Regions from separate parts of the Blautia sp. SC05B48 genome, predicted to be linked through region 1. Evidence: riboswitches for the same ligand, from Rfam matches in the RefSeq annotation. Region 1 holds a riboswitch; each other region holds the start of a gene.
The links. Region 1 has a riboswitch for cyclic di-GMP ahead of EYS05_RS12335 (hybrid sensor histidine kinase/response regulator). Riboswitches for the same ligand answer to the same signal wherever they lie in the genome.

Region 1 (2,270 bases):
TCGTTCTTCTCCATTCAGAGTGATACGGCACTCTAAAGCCAATTCGGTTTCCAGCCCCTTCAGCCTTTCTGCAATATAACCACGGTCGTAAAAAGAGGATACCGCCTTCTTATCTGTCTCCACAACATAGGAATCCACAAAATGCCGGATCAATTCATCCCACGTATGACTCTGTTCAAAGACGGTCATCAGGGACGGTTCAACCTTAAAGGTATCAAAAGTATTCGCTTCCAGATTCACATAATACTCGCACAAATCTGCTTTCGTAAAAGCCCGGTGGAAAGCAGCAGATTTTTGTGCCTGCATGATTTCTTTTTTCTCCCCATCAATGTTAATAAAAATCCCGGCAATCCTGCTGGCAGAACCATCCAGACGGCGTATTACTTCTGCCGATGCCCGAAACCACTGGTATTGATTATCCTTCATTCTCATACGATACTCTACCTGGTATTTTATCTGGTTCGTCTTATCCTTAATTGCCGCCTGAAGCTGCACCATTACTCTTTCTTTATCCTGTGGATGCAGAAGATCTGACCAGGATTCCAGTTTATTCGGAAAGTCCAGGGTGTCATGATAGCCAAGCATTTTTCGAAATTCATGACTCCAGTTTGCATTCACAATCTCACTGTTTTCGTCACAGTCAAAATACCAGAAGCCGGAACAGATAGCCTCATTGAGCAGTGCCAAATTTATATGATCCCAGTTGACCTGTACGGACATAACCCAGATCTGTCTGCCCGCCTCATCTGTCGCATCCTCTTTACAAAGCCGTACATTATTCACTGTACCGTCTGCTGCAAGGATCTGTGCTTCCCCTGTTCCGTGAAGCTGCAAAAAACGGTCTCGCTCCAGTATATCTTCCTCGTCATAAAAGAAGTTTCTCAATGAGCCTTTTGTCTGTTCCATGAAAGTATCGAATGTATATCCTGTACTATGCAACAGCAGATTATCCACAGACAAAATAGACAGGTTTTGGTCATAAGATCCTGTCATTATACCTACCCCGCCATTATTTTCCAGTGTTTTCTGTACGGCCTGTGACATGGCCTGTGTCTGCCCCGTTACAGTCTCACCTAAGGAATATATTTTGTCTTCATAATTTTTCATTTTATAAAAGTCCTCTCTCCGTCTTATGCCTTCTTCATCCTGCTTTTATCTGTATACAGAAAACCTGTCCCTGCTAGTTTTGTTACCCATTTTTGCATACAAAAAGGACATCTGCCAAAATCTGCCAGTGTCCCTACTATATTCTTTAAAATCACACATCTATATAGTATAAAAGGTATCGGAATCTCTCCTGTTCAAACATCTTTTCCATATATTATGATGATATGGAAACAGTGGCAACCGGCTGACATGGTCAAACTTTCTGACTTTAGTCCCTTCTGGCTTTGCGGCCCTGCCTTTCAACAGGTTTGCCTTTAAAATAATTTTCATTTTTTCCAAAAATAAAATACCATGTGGTTTTTCTTACGTCAATAATATTTTGGTGGAAAATTTACATATATTTTAACCGAATCAAGTAACTCCCCTGTGGAGGTTGCGAAAAGCAATAAGCAGTGGGTGAGGACCTGCTTGTATCAGGAAGAGTTCAAGCTCAATGTCATCAACTGAATATCTTTATCCGATAATGACTTACTATTTCATTTGACATGAGCGCACAACCTTCATTGAAGTCCCAAAATGAATGATTTGCATATCTATGTATTAAAACTTTGCTATCGCAGAACTTAATTCTACTATGATGACAATTAAAAATTGTATAATTTATTCTTCTCTACAACAAATAAATCTGATTGCTTTAATCCAAGCGCGCAAAAGCAGGAGGATGCACATATTTTCTGATCTGTCCTAACAGACCCGTCAGAAATTCCTGTGCCTGACCTCTTTTTTTGTGCGCTTTTTTCGCCTCTTCTATCCGAGATCCGGCACTGCCATGTGCATCCCCCTTTCGGCAATCGTCACGAAAGGAGTCCCCTATGGCAAAAAAATCCCAGGAAACAGCCGACGAAAAGAAATATTTTGTACTCTTTGAAACAGATGAAGAAGGCATCCGCCAATTTCAGTCCTGTTCTGATCAGGACAGATCCGCGCCATGCTCTCTAAGATGTGCATAGAAGGCAAAATGGTTCCCGCCCTCAAACTGGAAGTCAATAAAAAGCCTATGATGTTTTCAAACGAGAACAATGGATGCAGGAGCATCATTACAGAATAGAAAACCGCTGTATCGTCAGCGGTCAAAACGGAAAAGCAAGATTCTGCCTCATCAG
Region 2 (2,270 bases), 1.5 Mb from region 1:
TATTTCCGTTTAGTGCATTGGTCGTATATGAATTTCTTGCATGCTTCTTTGATTTATAACGTGGAAATCCGCAGGCTGGTTCCCGAAAAAACTTCCGGAACGCACTTTCCAGATGCAGCTGCGCATTCGCCAGGGCAAGGGAATCCACCTCTTTCAGCCATGGATATTCCTTTTTATATCCGGCCGGTGTGTTCCGGAGCATCTTTTTTTCTTTCTGGTAATAGCTGATCTTGTCCGCGAGCATCTGGTTATAGATAAAGCGGCTGCAGCCGATTGTTTTCTCTATCTGAACTCTCTGCTCTTTATTTGGATAGATCCTTATTTTTACGGCGCGGTTCATTCTTCTCACCTTCTGTATTTTATAACCATCACCAGGTGATAGTATAGTAGAAATACTGAATGGGAATTATTGTCTAATTCCATTATATTTATCATTCATTTTCTTTTATCGACTGATATGTATTTATGAACTAATTGTTCTTTTTTAGTATACTACATCAGGGGGTGGAGAACAAGTGTTTCTTTTGTACTATAGGGATTTTTTGAGCAGATATGCCCAGATGTGCAATTCATCTCACCACCTGAAGAGGTGGGAGAATTCTTGCTACATTTGTTAAAAATGCAGAATGAAATGAAATTGACAGATGAAAGTTGGAACAGTTATCAGCAAGGAAAAGGTAATGAAGAGTATCAGAAGTATATGGAAGATCTGACAGAAGAGCGGGAGGAAGTTTTAAGGATATGGAACAATCTGAATACAAATGAGCAGGAAACAGTAATGTCAATGCTTCATGGATTTCGAAAGTAGGAGAACAGTTCGAGTATATGTATCGGCTGTTCTTTTTTGTTTTTCGGGTGCTAAAACGGTAAATTTTTCTTGTGTATAATTGAACGTTAAAGTATAATAAAATCAATTTTGGGCATAAGATTAAAGCTATAATAAGGAAATCGGCAAACCAGATGAAAGTCTGGGACGCAAAGCTACAGGGCCTGTAAAATGGCAGCCAGTTGCATGAAATGGGGTGCACTGTCTGTCTGACAGTGCTTTTTTAACGATGTTATTTCATAGACGTAACAATAATGATTTTATCAGGAAAGAATAAGGAAAATAAAAGTATGAAAAAGGTAAAAAGTTGTCTGACAGCAGTGGTGTCAGGTGTACTTGTAGCAACTGCTGTCTTGTCTGGATGTGGACAGTCAAAGAAAGAAGTATCTAAAAATGATGATCATCTTACCGTTTATCTGTGGGAAAATCGTTTGATGAAAAATATTGCACCCTATATCCATGAACAGTTCCCAGATCAGGATATTGAATTTATTATTGGGAACAATGATACCGATTTATACAGTTATTTTAAAGAACATGATGAATTACCGGATATCATAACAGTACGGCGATTTTCTGGAACAGATGCACAGGACTTACAGCCTTATCTTATGGATTTTGCTTCTTATGATGTTGTTTCCAAGTATTATTCCTATGCGGTGCAATATTATAAGAATGCGGAGGATGAAATCCAGTGGCTGCCAATCTGTGGTATTCCGCAGACGATCATTGCCAACAAAACACTGTTTGATCAGTATGGCGTAAATATTCCAGAAAATTATGAGGAATATGTACAGGCCTGTCAGCAGTTTTATGATAATGGCATAAAACCGTATTCCATGGATCTTGGTGAAGACTGGTCTAATAATGAAATCATCCAGGCAGCGGCAATCGGTGAGTTTACAAGCCTGGATGGTATTGAATGGCGAAACGGTGCAGAGACTGCAGCGGATGAAGTAAAGTTTGATGATACATTATGGAAACGTATTTTTTCAGAAACCAGTCAGTTTCTTAAGGACTCGCACTTTGGTAAAGAAGATATCAATATTGACGTCGATACAGGAATCCAGATGTTTGTCGAGGGAAAATCAGCAATGTTTCATGGACATCCGACGGTTATGCAGCAGCTGCAGAAACAGATGGATGCGGATCTGATCCGTATTCCTTACTTTTCACAGACATCGGATGAATCCTATGTGTACATGACTCCGTCCTTAAACATTGCATTTAACAAAAACCTGGAAAAAGACCGGGAGAAACTGGATACTGCACTGGATGTGCTGGATTGTATGATTTCAGAAGAGGGGCAAAAGCTGATTGCGGATGGAAGCGGTGTTATTTCATTGAATACAGATGTTCCAACCATGATGCAGGATGTGCCTGGACTGGAAGAGGAAATTAATAATAATGCTGTTTATATCCGGTATTCCGCTCAAAAATCATT
Region 3 (2,270 bases), 1.1 Mb from region 1:
GGATAAGCATCTGTTATTTTTACCAGTTGTCTCAGCATCATTTCCGTTGCTGTTTTAATATGCAGGATGTGTTCTCTGCTCTCACTGTTACGTGATCCCAATACATTACTCAGAATCCGGATCATAATATTATTATTTTCTTCTTTTTCGTAAACCTGATCATAAACCACATTGATCAGATGCTTTTGCTTCATATAGAGTCCAAGGGTATTCTGAACTCTTTTCTTTACAATCACAGAATCAAACGGTCGTGTGATATAATCCGTGATTCCCAGCTCATATGCCTTACGCATCGTATCAACAGCATCTTCAGAAGATATCATGATTACCGGAGTTTCATCTATACACCGACTTTGGTTCATCCATTTCAGAACTTCAAAACCATTCATCTGTGGCATATTGATATCTAAAAGCATCAGATCGATTCCCGGATTTTCTCCCATAATCTGAATTGCCTGATTTCCATTTTCAGCTTCCAGGTAATTATAAGTTTCTCTGAGAATCTCCTTCAACATATCCCTGTTAAATTCTGAATCGTCTACGATCAGGATCTTTTGTCTTTTATCCATATTTTTTATTTCCTTTATCCATGTGGGTTTTATGATATTCCGGACACCCGGTCATAAACAGAAAGTCGTGTCGCATCACTTAATTCGACAGTCCCTTCTTTATTTCTTCAATCATCATTTCATATACTTCTGTTACTTTTTCCATTGCCTCCGATATCCCCGGCTGCGCTCCGGTTCTATCTCTCAAAAGTTCTGTTAACTCATTACTAACCTCATACAGACGGTCAAAAGAAAGATTCTGACAAACCCCTTTCAATGTGTGTGCACTGCGGAAAGCATCTTCATAATTTCTATTCTTCAATGCCAGTTTTAACTGCGGGTAACTCTGATCCTCAAGGAACTTTAATGTAAATTTCCGAATCAGTGCTTCGCTTCGAAGGCGTCCTAAAACATCTTCATAATTTCCTCCGATAGCTTCATAGCATTCCTGTATTGTCATAATTTTGTCCTCCTATTATGTTTCACTGCTTATTTATCATTGCTACATCAATTACATTCCACCAATTTATGAATTACTTTTATCAGTAATCCCAGATCAACAGGCTTAACAATATGTTCATCCATCCCTGCTTTTTTTGCTCTTATTCTGTCCTCCGTGAATGCATTTGCTGTCATTGCAATGATCGGTATTGTCTTTGCAACTTCATAACCATTCATTACCGGCATCATAATGTCCATAAGAATGACTTTCGATCACAGCGGATATTCGCAATCCGCTTCGCTGCTTGTTCATAACCGAATAACACCATAAAAAAGCACCGTCTCACAGACAGTGCACGTCATTTCATGCAACTGGCTGCCATTTTACAGGCCCTGTAGCTTTGCGTCCCAGATTTTCATCTGGTTTGCCGATCATCCTTATTATAGCTTTTACACGTATACCAAAAAACTGGTCTTATTATACTATAGCGCTCTACTGTACACAAGAAAAATATTACCGTTTCAACACCTGAAAACAAAAAAGGAGTGCACTCCAGAACAGAGAAAAATACTTTATCCCCACGAAAAAAATCCCCGCTGTCTGACTGAAATCAGACAACAGGGATTTTTTATCAAATCATCAGATTGCTGCGATCACTTCTACCTCGCAGAGAACGTTCTTTGGCAGTGTCTTGACTGCAACACAGGAACGTGCAGGTTTATTTACGAAATATTTGGCATATACTTCATTAAATGCCGCAAAATCGTTCATATCTGCAAGGAAGCATACTGTCTTGACTGCATTCTCATAGCTGGAACCGGCAGCTTCCAGAACTGCTCCGAGATTCTTCATAACACGGTCAGCCTGCTCCTCGATGGTTGTTCCAACTACCTCTCCGGTTGCCGGATCCACCGGGATCTGACCGGATGTGTAAAGCGTATCTCCATGGATAATAGCCTGGGAGTATGGTCCGATTGCTGCAGGTGCTTTGTCTGTATGTACTGTCTTCATAATAGAATTCTCCTTTCACGAACATTTCGGATACTTCTCTGTCGGAAATATCCATCAGGATCTTGCTCAGCTGTTTTTTATTCTAACTCACAGATCACCCCTGGTCAAGGTCCATATTCAGATAATTATAAACAATACCGGAAATATCCCGGATATGCGAAACTGCGTCCCCAGGTTTACAGTCTTCTGACATCACACAGAGGATATATGTAGTCTTTTTTCCATATACAATGGCGATATCATGCTGGTCCGTATCCGTTTCTCCAGTC

Region 2: another riboswitch for cyclic di-GMP. It lies ahead of EYS05_RS01855 (ABC transporter substrate-binding protein); the one in region 1 lies ahead of EYS05_RS12335 (hybrid sensor histidine kinase/response regulator).
Region 3: another riboswitch for cyclic di-GMP. It lies ahead of EYS05_RS00190 (response regulator); the one in region 1 lies ahead of EYS05_RS12335 (hybrid sensor histidine kinase/response regulator).

The regions. Positions count from the first base shown of each region.
Region 1 is NZ_CP040518.1:2,667,581-2,669,850, reverse strand. It holds gene EYS05_RS12335 (hybrid sensor histidine kinase/response regulator) at 1-1,107, opposite strand, end outside; cyclic di-GMP riboswitch class I at 1,340-1,430, opposite strand; gene EYS05_RS12330 (hypothetical protein) at 2,191-2,270, shown strand, end outside.
Region 2 is NZ_CP040518.1:425,359-427,628, reverse strand. It holds gene EYS05_RS01870 (RNA-guided endonuclease TnpB family protein) at 1-340, opposite strand, end outside; partial or broken gene EYS05_RS01865 (IS200/IS605 family transposase) at 349-423, opposite strand; gene EYS05_RS01860 (hypothetical protein) at 632-808, shown strand; cyclic di-GMP riboswitch class I at 941-1,016, shown strand; gene EYS05_RS01855 (ABC transporter substrate-binding protein) at 1,117-2,270, shown strand, end outside.
Region 3 is NZ_CP040518.1:37,553-39,822, forward strand. It holds gene EYS05_RS00180 (response regulator) at 1-569, opposite strand, end outside; gene EYS05_RS00185 (Hpt domain-containing protein) at 649-1,008, opposite strand; partial or broken gene EYS05_RS00190 (response regulator) at 1,056-1,256, opposite strand; cyclic di-GMP riboswitch class I at 1,354-1,429, opposite strand; gene EYS05_RS00195 (RidA family protein) at 1,630-2,001, opposite strand; gene EYS05_RS00200 (serine hydrolase) at 2,096-2,270, opposite strand, start outside.